Regions from separate parts of the Desulfosporosinus sp. FKA genome, predicted to be linked through region 1. Evidence: riboswitches for the same ligand, from Rfam matches in the RefSeq annotation. Region 1 holds a riboswitch; the other holds the start of a gene.
The links. A riboswitch is a leader RNA that binds a small molecule or an ion and turns the genes downstream of it on or off. The one in region 1 is predicted to bind molybdenum cofactor.
Positions count from the first base shown of each region.

Region 2: it holds a riboswitch for molybdenum cofactor, as region 1 does, so the genes downstream of both, moaA (GTP 3',8-cyclase MoaA) here and modB (molybdate ABC transporter permease subunit) in region 1, are expected to answer to the same signal.

Region 1 covers NZ_NAHZ01000031.1:312,653-318,333, forward strand. The annotation lists gene B5771_RS16515 (aldehyde dehydrogenase family protein) at 1-349, shown strand, start outside; gene modA (molybdate ABC transporter substrate-binding protein) at 685-1,503, shown strand; gene modB (molybdate ABC transporter permease subunit) at 1,524-2,216, shown strand; gene B5771_RS16530 (ATP-binding cassette domain-containing protein) at 2,209-2,919, shown strand; molybdenum cofactor riboswitch at 2,970-3,120, shown strand; gene modB (molybdate ABC transporter permease subunit) at 3,292-3,993, shown strand; gene B5771_RS16540 (ATP-binding cassette domain-containing protein) at 3,995-5,056, shown strand; gene modA (molybdate ABC transporter substrate-binding protein) at 5,097-5,681, shown strand, end outside.
Region 2 covers NZ_NAHZ01000030.1:23,821-29,501, forward strand. The annotation lists gene fdhF (formate dehydrogenase subunit alpha) at 1-741, shown strand, start outside; gene B5771_RS13995 (molybdenum cofactor guanylyltransferase) at 817-1,434, shown strand; gene fdhD (formate dehydrogenase accessory sulfurtransferase FdhD) at 1,424-2,209, opposite strand; molybdenum cofactor riboswitch at 2,473-2,603, shown strand; gene moaA (GTP 3',8-cyclase MoaA) at 2,668-3,639, shown strand; gene moaC (cyclic pyranopterin monophosphate synthase MoaC) at 3,643-4,113, shown strand; gene B5771_RS14015 (MOSC domain-containing protein) at 4,280-4,714, shown strand; gene mog (molybdopterin adenylyltransferase) at 4,714-5,220, shown strand; gene B5771_RS14025 (NYN domain-containing protein) at 5,401-5,681, shown strand, end outside.

The sequences.
Region 1 (5,681 bases):
TGTTAACAATAAGATGCGGGTTGCTCAGGAGGAAATCTTCGGTCCTGTGGCCGTGGTGATCAAATTTAAGACCGAAGAAGAAGTCATTGCTATGGCTAATGACAGCGAGTTTGGTCTAGGCGGAGCGGTATGGACCAAAGACATTAATCGCGCCTTCCGCGTGGCTAACAGCATCCAGACCGGCCGGATGTGGATTAACAACTATAACAATCTGCCTGCCCATGCGCCCTTTGGCGGTTACAAAAAGTCCGGCATCGGCCGTGAAACTCATAAAGTGATCCTTGATCATTACACTCAGATGAAGAATATCTTTATCAGTCTGAGTGAGGACAAAGTTGGTCTTTATTAGATAATGGAAGCAGGATGACAGAACAATGACCAGCTATCCGCTTTAATAAATAAACCCTGCCTATAAGAAGATTCAAACCACAATTTATGCAGGGTTTTATTTAAAATTAGGGGCTAAATGCGTAAATTCACATTAGTCCCTAATTTATTCAGTTTTCAGAAATTGTATGAAGTATAAAATTCCCTGCTGTCTTGCAATTTACTTAGGGCATAGTATAATGGCTTTAGTTAGGTTTTGTTAGTTTTAGATAGTTGTAGTGATGCGTTTCCGGGAAAAGCCGAATGAAAACTAGCTTAAACAAACAAAAACAAGAGTTACATAGAGGGGGAGTAAATGTGAAAAAGATCGTTTTATTGGTATCCAGTTTGCTCTTAATTTTCACTTTAGTGGGTTGCGGCACAGGAAATACTACCCAATCCTCAGGAAAAACCACAGATACTTCACAAGCCCAAGCGAAACCCACTGAAATCATGATCTCAGCCGCTGCAAGTTTGAAAGATTCTTTGACTGAACTTCAAAGCGATTATGCAAAGGTAAAACCTAATGTAAAACTTGCCTTTAATTTTGCGGCTTCCGGTACTCTTCAGCAGCAAATCGAACAGGGCGCTTCTGTGGACTTATTTATTTCTGCCGGAAAGAGTCAGATGGATACTCTGGAGAAAAAGAATTTACTGCTTAAAAACAGCAGAGTAAATTTACTCGGCAATGATTTAGTTCTTGTTGCCGGGAAAGATAACAGTAAGGTTACTTCGCTTCAGGATTTAACAAAAGCGGGTGTTAGCCAGGTTAGTATCGGTACCCCTGAATCAGTGCCTGCAGGCAAATATGCCCAGGAATCTTTGAAAAACCTCAAACTTTGGAATGCTATACAGCCCAAACTGGTAGAAGCCAAAGATGTGACTCAGGTACTTAATTATGTTGAAACAGGGAATGCGGATGCAGGTTTTGTTTATCAGTCGGACGCTCAACAATCGAAGAAAGTAAAAGTTGTAGCCGTTGTCCCCGATAGCACCCACAATCCGATTGTTTATCCGGCAGCCATTATTGCCGCAACGAAAAATCAACAGGTCACTGAAGATTTCCTTAAATATTTACAAAGTTCCGATGCCCAAAAAGTCTTCCAAAAGTATGGCTTTAAAACCTTAGCAAAATAATTGATAGCCGGGTGAGCCCTATGGATTTGAGTTTTGTGCCGATTATATTATCTCTGAAAGTTGCTTTGGCATCTGTTATCATTGTTACCTGTTTTTCCATTCCCATAGCAGGACTCATGGCACGGCGGGAGTTCTGGGGCAAAGATGTTGTGGAGTCAATCATTACCTTACCCTTAGTACTCCCGCCTTCTGTTATCGGTTTTATGCTGCTGGTTGTCTTCGGGAAGAACGGTCCCTTAGGCGTGTTTCTTGAACAGTTCTTTCATACCAGAGTAGTTTTTACTATCGAGGGAGCGGTGATTGCGGCAGTTGTGGTTTCCTTCCCGTTGATGTATCAATCTGTAAGGGTTGCCATGGAAAGTGTTGACCAAAACCTGGAAAGGGCTGCCCGCACCTTAGGGGCGAGGGAAATAAGGGTGTTTTTCACCATTACTTTGCCGCTGGCTTGGAATGGTATTATTGCCGGTTTGGTTCTGGCTTTCGCTCGGTCCTTGGGGGAATTCGGAGCGACCTTGATGATCGCCGGAAATATCCCCGGCAGAACTCAAACCATGCCTTTGGCTATCTACTTTGCCAATGAATCAGGAGATATGCGTACGGCGAGTATCTTGGTTGTTATCATGACCTCCTTCAGCTTCCTGGTAATTTATGGCTTGAATCGCTGGGGGAAAGGAACACGACGAGATTCGCGGGGAGGCGGGACAAATGCTTAAGGCACATTTTAAAAAGAAATTACCCTCCTTTGAGCTGGAGGTTGATGTTTCCATAAGTAACGGTATTCTCGCTCTCGTCGGGCATTCCGGTGCCGGTAAAACGACGATTCTGCAATGTGTGGCAGGCCTCCAGACCCCATCTTGGGGAGAAATCGCGATTTCCAACAAACCAGTCTTCTCTTCCGAATTAGGGACAAATGTTCCTATTCGTAAACGGCGTATCGGGTATCTTTTTCAAGATTATGCTCTATTTCCCCATATGACGGTTGAGAAAAATGTCCTGTATGGCAAACCGAAAAAAGGGAGTGCGTCCGAAAAGGTTCTTACCGCCGGAGATGTGCTGGAGATGCTCAAAATTGAACATCTTCGGAATCGTTATCCTAGTCAGATTTCAGGGGGAGAGAAACAAAGAGTAGCCCTTGCTCGAGCTTTAATGACGGAACCGGAATTGTTGCTGCTCGATGAACCTCTCTCGGCTCTTGATCAAAACACCCGCAGCACCCTCCAGCAAGAGCTGCTTAAGCTGCAAGCACAATGGAAGATTCCTTTTGTTCTCGTGACCCATGATCTTCAGGAAGCTGAAATGTTAGGCGACCAAATCATTAAAATTGATCATGGCCAACAGGAGATAATTAAGGAACAGGGGGAACAGGGAAAACCGGAAAAGCTAGAATTGGTCAGGGGACTTAATAATGCCCGGTAGGCGGCTCTATCGTTCATCAATATAATTGTGCATGATTATAATTTGAAATTTAATACGTTTACCTCCGAGCCAGAAGGACCTAAAGAGCAGATTAACAAATAAATGCATCTATGGTCGCTGGACAGGATTTTTGATCCTCAGGGTGTTCCTGGAAACGGGTATGCCTTCACGTTTTGAAAAGGAGCAGCATGGAATAGCGATAGGCTATCGGTTTATTAATGGCTCCCTTTTTAGGGAGCCATTATTTACGCTCTCAGTCGTCTTTTTCTTAAATCTTGCCGCATATGGTATTTAACTTGAGCTATTTAAGGGCTTGAAGCAAGACTAGTGGATAAATAATGATCTTTAGAGAGAAGGGAAAGGGGGGACGTTTTGGTTAGCATTTTAAGCGGAATCGATTTTTCTCCCTTATGGATTTCTCTCAGAGCAGCAACACTGGCAACCTTTGTGACCTTCTTTTCCGGCCTGGCGGCTGCAAGTTTTGTCTCAGCTTATCGGGGAAAATTTAAGGGGGTAATTGACGGCCTTCTTACTTTACCTCTGGTTCTGCCTCCTACCGTCGTTGGATTTTTACTGCTTTTAGTTTTGGGCAAAAACGGTCCTCTGGGCAAATTGCTGCTGGCTATTGGCATGACGATCATCTTTTCTTGGCCCGCTACGGTTATTGCGGCTTCAGTAGTGGCATTTCCCTTAATGTATCGGACTGTGCGCAGTGCTTTTGAGCAAATTGATCCCACGATTATTTATGCCGCTCGTACTTTGGGCGTTTCAGAATGGAAGATATTTTGGAAGATAACCATTCCTTTGGCCTGGCCCGGGGTAGCCGCTGGAACAGTATTAGCTTTTGCCAGGGCTTTGGGTGATTTTGGCGCGACGCTGATGGTCGGCGGCAATATTCCAGGAGAAACACTGACGATTCCTGCGGCTATCTTTTTTGCCGCCGACGGAGGAGATATGGAAAAGGCTCTGTTATGGGTAATCCTAATTTTTATCATTTCGCTGATCGTTATGACTCTTATGAATTATTGGTCAGATTACCAGCGCAAGACTATTGTTGCAGGCGGCAGGGAATAACATGGGATTGATTGTTGATATCCGCAAAGAATTAGCGGGTTTTGAACTCAAGGTTAACTTTGAAACTCAGGGAGAGGTTTTAGGTTTTTTGGGGGCTTCCGGTTCAGGCAAAAGCATGACTTTACGCTGTATTGCCGGTATAGAATCTCCTGATCAGGGGCGAATTGTCCTCAATGGCCGCGTCTTGTTTGATTCCCAAAAAGGCATTAATCTGCCTTGCCGGCGCAGGAAGGTCGGCTATGTCTTTCAAAATTACGCTTTGTTTCCCCATCTGACGGTTGAAGAAAATATTGGCTTCGGAATTGGAGAGCGGAAGCGTGAAGATCGCCAGGCGATCATCAAAGAAATGGTTACAATGATCAAGTTGGAGGGCTTAGAAAAGAGATATCCCAGTCAGCTCTCAGGAGGCCAACAGCAGCGAGTTGCCCTGGCCAGAGCCTTGGCAGCAAAGCCCGAAGCCTTGCTTTTAGATGAACCCTTTTCCGCTCTGGATGATTATCTGAGAAACCACATGGTCAAACAATTAACGGAGACTTTGGCGGGGTATTCCGGGGCGACTTTGTTTGTTAGTCATAATATCGAGGAAGTCTATCGGGTTTGCCAAAGTTTGATTCTCTTGTCACGAGGGAAAATCGAGGGGAAAGGAGGGACTGAGGAGGTATTTAAAGCTCCATCGTCGCTGGCGGCGGCCCAATTAACGGGGTGCAAAAACATTTCCCCTGCCAATTACATATCACCTTTTAAGCTGGAAGCCTTAGCTTGGGGCATTACCTTAAAAACTGAGATTAAGCTCTCACGACAAGTTACCCATGTGGGTGTTCGTGCCCATTTGATCGGAGCTGCCGCCGGGGAAATGAAGGATAATGTATTTCGCTGCCGACTTAATTTTATAAGCGAAGGGCCATGCAGAATATCGGTTTATCTGACGGTAGAGCAAGACTATCAGGGGCAGGGCAGCCAGCTGCTGGAATGGGAAATGACTCCGCAAATGTGGCTGGCAATGAAAGATCAGCCGCAGCCCTGGTGTTTGAGGATAGCTCCCGAAGACCTGATTATTTTCTAAATATTCTTTTGATTTTCAAGAAGAGAGGGAGGAAAATAGGATGTTTTCTGGAATAAAGAACTCAAAAGGAAGTCGAGTTATCTTAGGAGTGCTTAGCTGCATTATTCTACTCATGTTAGTATCCATCTCTGGGTGTTCAAGCAGTGTCAAGGACGCTTCAACTACAGCAGCCAGCGGTGCCGGTCAAAGCAAGCAAATTAAACTTGTCATTTCCACAGCCCCTAGTCTAAAAGGTTCCTTTGATGGAATAAAAACACGTTATGAGGCTAAAAATCCCCAAGCAGCTTTGACGTTTAATTACGGGCCCTCAGGCTCACTGCAGAGTCAAATCGAGCAAGGGGCAGGCACGGACATTTATATTTCGCAGGGTAAGCCCCAGATGGATGCTTTGGAACAAAAAGGGCTTATTCAGAAAGATTCAAGGGTTAATTTGTTAAGTGATGAACTGGTTCTAATTGTCAATAAAGGCAATACTTCTATTAAAAGCTTTGAAGATTTAAGCAAACCGGAGGTTAAGAAAATCGGCATCGGCGAAGCTAAAACTGTTCCGGCGGCTAAGACGACTCAGGAAACTCTGACGAGTCTCAAATTGTGGGATAAATTAAAACCTAAGATGGTCATTGGT
Region 2 (5,681 bases), on a different contig from region 1:
ACAGCATTGCTGGCTGATGTTGTCCTGCCAGGCGCTAGTTTTGCTGAAAAAACAGGAACCGTTACTAACACCGAGCGGCGGGTTCAGATGGTAAATCAGGCCATAAAACCCTTAGGGAATGCTAAGACTGATGGCGAAATTATCTGCGAACTGGCAAATCGAATGGGTTATCCTTTCCCCTACGCATCGTCCGCAGAAGTTATGGAAGAGATTGCCCAGTTGACACCTCAATTTGCCGGAATATCCCATCAGCGTCTGGGAACTCAAGGCCTGCAATGGCCGGTCCCAACTGCGGATCATCCTGGGACTAAGTTCTTGCATGAAGGAAAGTTTAATAGAGGCAAAGGGCTTTTCGTTCCTTGTGAAAATCAGCTGCCTCATGAACAACCTGACGGAGAATATCCACTCCTCCTCAACACAGGACGGAAACTTTCCCATTACAATGTATTTACGCAAAGTTCAGAGGGGTTAATTAAGAACTCTCCGGAAGAATTGGCAGAGCTCAACCCTGAAGATGCTAAGCAAATGGGAATCGACGATGGTGACGTTGTAAAAGTAGCCTCTCGCCGCGGAGAACTTAATACGAAGGTTAAGGTAACTGATCGGGTCCCTGCGGGCATGCTCTTTATGACTCTTCACTATGCCGGATCACCGACCAATGTTTTAACGAACGGGGCTTACGACAAAGTCACTAAGACCTATGAGTACAAGGTCTGTGGTGTAAAAGTTTCAAAACTCTAGTAAATACTAAAGGGGCTTTCGTATTTGGCGAAGGCCCCTTTTCAATTTATTATTAGCACAAGGAGGCTTGAGAAATTGATACTTTATGACACTATAAAACAGCTTCCTACTAAGCTCGAGGCGACCGGAGTTTTGCTGGCCGGAGGAAAAAGTTCGCGCATGAAGAAGAATAAAGCTTTCTTGGAATTAGAAGGTAAGCCTCTTGTGGAACGTACTTTAGAAGTTTTGAATAAGACCTTTTCCGAGGTCTTAATTAGCAGTAATGAGCCGGAACTTTATAAGAACTATAATTTTTCGGTTATTCAAGATGAGTATCGTAATCAAGGACCATTAGCAGGACTTTATCAGGGCTTGAAAGCTGCAGGCTACCCCTCTGTTTTTTTTGTTGCTTGTGACATGCCTTTTCTGCAAGGAGAGCTCATTCGTTTTCTGTTTCGTTGGGCACCCGAATATGAGGTCGTAGTTCCTCGATTTCGGTCAGTAATACATCCCCTCCATGCTTTTTATCATCGGAACAGCCTGCCGGCAATAAAAAAAAATCTTGAGGCCGGTCGCCTCAAGATTACCGATTTATTTTCGGCATGTTCTGTGAAATATGTAGAGGAAAATGAACTGACGAATTTTTCGGGTTTAGACGATGTTTTTTGTAATGTGAATACTCCGGAGGAATGGTCAAATATCTTTAAACGATAACTCGTTCGGGACAGGTATATATATTCAAGCGCTGTTCCCGTGCAAAGCCAATGACAGTAATGTTTAAGGCAGCGGCTTGGGATAACGCCATATCAGTTGGGGCGCCACGAGCGATAAGAATGGGAACTTTCATTTTAGCAACTTTTAAAAGAATTTCAGAAGATACTCGGCCGCTAAAGAAAATAACATGGTTTTCAAGCTGTAATCCGGAGCGAAAGGCACTACCGTTTAATTTGTCAAAAACATTATGGCGGCCGATGTCGTAACTTGTTAAGACCACTTCGCCTTGATACCCTACACCGCCGCTGTGGACTCCTCCGGTTGCTTGAAAAAGCGGAAGATGGTTCTGTAAAAAACCAGCGTATTTGTATGCTTCTTCAAGAGAAATACTATACGTTGAGGCGAGTGGCTTAACCATAAGCACATCGTTAGCGAAGCAAAATGAAGCTCGGCTTTTTCCACAGCAAGCTGATACAAATCGTTTGCTCATAAGTTCTTTTTGCAAAAGGCAAGGCTTACCTTCTACCCAAACTAGATGATCAGTGGGGTCCTGGCGGAGTTCATAGACATCATTAGGAGTTTGGATAAAGCCCTCATTGAGTAAAAAGCCTAAGGTGAGTTCTTCAGTCTGTGAAGGAGAACATAAAAGGGTGGCGATTTCTTCTCGGTTATAGTGAACGGTCAAGGGAATTTCTTGTACTACACAGTCTTCAACCTCTTCAAGCCGAAGGCCGTTGGCTTTTAAAATGGTATGAGTTACTATTTCCTTTGTCATGTATACCTCCTCGTACCCTGGTAACTTTAGTTTACAATAGTTTAAGACAGATCTAAATATATTTTTTTCTTAAATCTAATACTGCAATACATGAAGGATTTTTTTTTCTTATATCGAAAAGAATAAGGTATACTTAATACAGTGCACTTGTTTAGCTAAAGTTGAACATTGGGACTTCGGTGGAGTCTCACTACTGGATAATTATTCCGGTTCAACATCATATAACGGTTAGCTTGTGTGTTTTTATGTATGAAGATTCAAAAAAATTATGAACGCTCCGAAGCTGGCTTTCCTAAGGCAAATGCTATGGTAACCAGACAAGTGTCGTGAGACACTCGGGTATTGCAGGAAACTGTAATATCTCCCATTGGAAAGGAGTCTGTTGACAGGAGGAAATAATCCCCCGGTTGTTTACAGACCGTGGTTTTTTTTATTTGCACTAAAAAGAGGGGGATTTTATGCAGGATCAATTTCAAAGACAAATTGATTATCTAAGGATTTCCATAACTGATCGTTGTAATCTCCGCTGTAAGTATTGCATGCCAAGTCAAGGCGTACCGTGGATGCCCCATGAGGACATCTTGAGCTTTGAAGAAATTCTTCGCTTGATGAGGCTTAGTACGCAGCTGGGATTTCATCGTTTTCGCATTACCGGGGGAGAACCGCTTGTCCGCAGAGGAATTATAGATTTTCTTCGTAAAGCGGCACAAATTCCCGGGATTGATGACTTGATGCTTACCACCAATGGGATATTACTTTCTGAAGCAGCCTTCGATTTAAAAGCAGCAGGTGTAAGGCGTGTAAATATTAGTTTGGATACAATGAATCCTGAGCGGTTTGCTGAGATTACACGCGGCGGAGATGTTTCGAAGGTGATTCAAGGAATTTTTCGCTCCCTTGAAGCCGGGCTGAAGCCGGTCAAAGTTAATGTTGTTGTTGTTCGTGATTTTAATACTCAAGAGTTGCCGACTTTTTTAACATTAGCCAAACAGTATCCTATTCATATTCGTTTCATAGAACTCATGCCGATTGGCTCAAGTTCTGAAAGACGGAGTGATTTTGTTCCTATTCAAGAGATGAAAGAATTGTTAGGACTTAAGCAATATGTTCCTGCAAAGGAGATTCTAGGCGGAGGGCCGGCAGAATATTTTCAACTCCGTGACTATAAAGGAAACGTAGGCTTTATTAGCGCTTTGAGCCGTCATTTTTGCAGTACCTGTAATCGCATCCGTTTAACACCTGACGGCAAACTCAGGCCGTGTTTGCATAATAAGTTGGAAATTGATTTAAGAGAAGCCTTACGAAATGGCAGTACAGATCAGGAATTGTTAGATATCTTTGCCCAAGCAGTATGGTGTAAGCCTGCGGAGCATCATATGAATGAGGAAGCTCTGCAAGGTCAGCGTATTATGTCTCAAATCGGAGGTTAGAGAATGGAAGATTTAACCCATTTTGATGAACAAGGTCGCGCTCGAATGGTCGATGTCAGCGATAAAAGTGAAACCTTCCGCGTTGCTGTAGCTCATGGAAATGTCCAGATGAAGCAAGAGACTTTAGCTCGAATTCGCAGTGGGGGAATTGCTAAAGGGGATGTCTTGGCAGTTGCTCAGGTTGCAGGGATTATGGCTGCCAAAAAGACGTCTCTGCTGATTCCAATGTGTCATCCATTGGGAATTACAGGTGCCAAACTGAGTTTCAATTTGAAAGACCCGGGGGAAGTTGAGATTGAAGCGGTTGTAAAAGTTCAAGGAAAAACAGGAGTTGAAATGGAGGCACTGACGGCAGTGAGTATTGCCGCCTTAACCATTTATGATATGTGTAAAGCTATTGATAAATCCATGACGATTGGAGAAATATATTTAGTAGAAAAACAGGGCGGCAAAAGCGGTCATTATGTGCGCTGATCAAAGGCAAGAATAAGAGATACAGTGAACAATAGGACCCACCCCCACTTATAGAAGTGGGGATCTTGAAAACTGGATAATAAGCTAAACAATAAATGTCATATGGTTCAGTTTCTATTTATTAAGAGCAAGTAAAGGTAAACTCGGGGAAAGAATGGTGATGAAGGTGGGTAAAATTGTTGCAGTCTGCGTTAGTGAGCGAAAAGGAATGCGTAAAAAAAATATTGGTAAGGGAATTTTAAAGGTCGGTTTTGGACTAGAAGGCGATGCTCATGGCGGAAATTGGCACCGAATGGTCAGTTTGTTAGGTATGGAAAGTATCAAGACCATGCAGGACAAAGGGCTGGACGTTGGCCCAGGAGATTTTGCCGAGAACTTAACGACGGAAGGGTTGGAATTATATTCGCTTCCCATCGGCACAAAGTTAAAAATAGGTGCAACAAGTGTTGGAGAAGTAACCCAAATCGGCAAAGAATGTCACTCTAAATGCGCAATCTACTATCAAGCGGGAGATTGTGTCATGCCCAAGGAAGGGATTTTTATTCGTTTACTGGAAGGTGGAGCGGTTCGTGTAGGAGATACAATTGAGGTGATAGAATAGTGGTAAGGGTTGGGATAATTACAGCAAGTGATAAAGGATCACGCGGAGAACGAGAAGATCATTCAGGTCCAGTCCTAAAAGAGCTGGTTCGAGAAATGGGCTGGGAAGTTATTGAATATGCAGTGCTTCCTGATGATCAATTGCTCCTTGAAAAAACCCTGCGTTTGTGGGCTGATGAAATGAACTTGGATTTGATATTGACGACCGGCGGAACTGGGTTTTCCCTGCGAGATGTCACGCCTGAAGCAACAATGGCGGTCGCTGATCGGTTAGTACCGGGCATAGCGGAAGTGATGCGCCATGAAAGTTTAAAAGCGACTCCAAAAGCGATGTTAAGCAGGGCTGTCTCTGTAATCAGAAAGAGAACTCTTATTATTAATATGCCTGGAAGTCCTAAAGCTGTTCGCGAATGTTTTACAGCGATTTCTTCTGCTTTGCCGCACGGTATTCAAATTCTCAAGGGAGAAGCAAGCGAATGTGCCACTCCCGATAAAAAGATAACTTAGTGAACTAGAGTACGGGGGACCCGCTCCCACTTGAAGAAGTGGGAGTCTTACGATTGGATAAATAATGACTTATAGTTAAGGGCTTGCACACTTTTGTGAAAGCTCTTTATCTTTATCTCTTTGCTTGTCACTCTTGTCCAGGGGTTAGCGTATGATATTACAGAGGTGGCTTGAAAGGTGATGATAACAATGACAAAAGCCATTGCGTTTGTTGATTACGAAAATATCTGGACAAGTTTGCTTGAACGAGGTTATGAATTGACACCGGAACAGTTAGTTCAATATTTACAAACTTACGCTCAAAAAAACACCTTGGATTTACAAGCTATTTATTTGTACGCTAATTTTGATCGTGAAGAATTTTGGCGTACGCAAACAACCTTTGAGAAGACAAATGTCTTTACAAGACATGTATTTAGTAAGAATAATTATGCCAGTACCGGCTTGCGTCGTAATGCTGC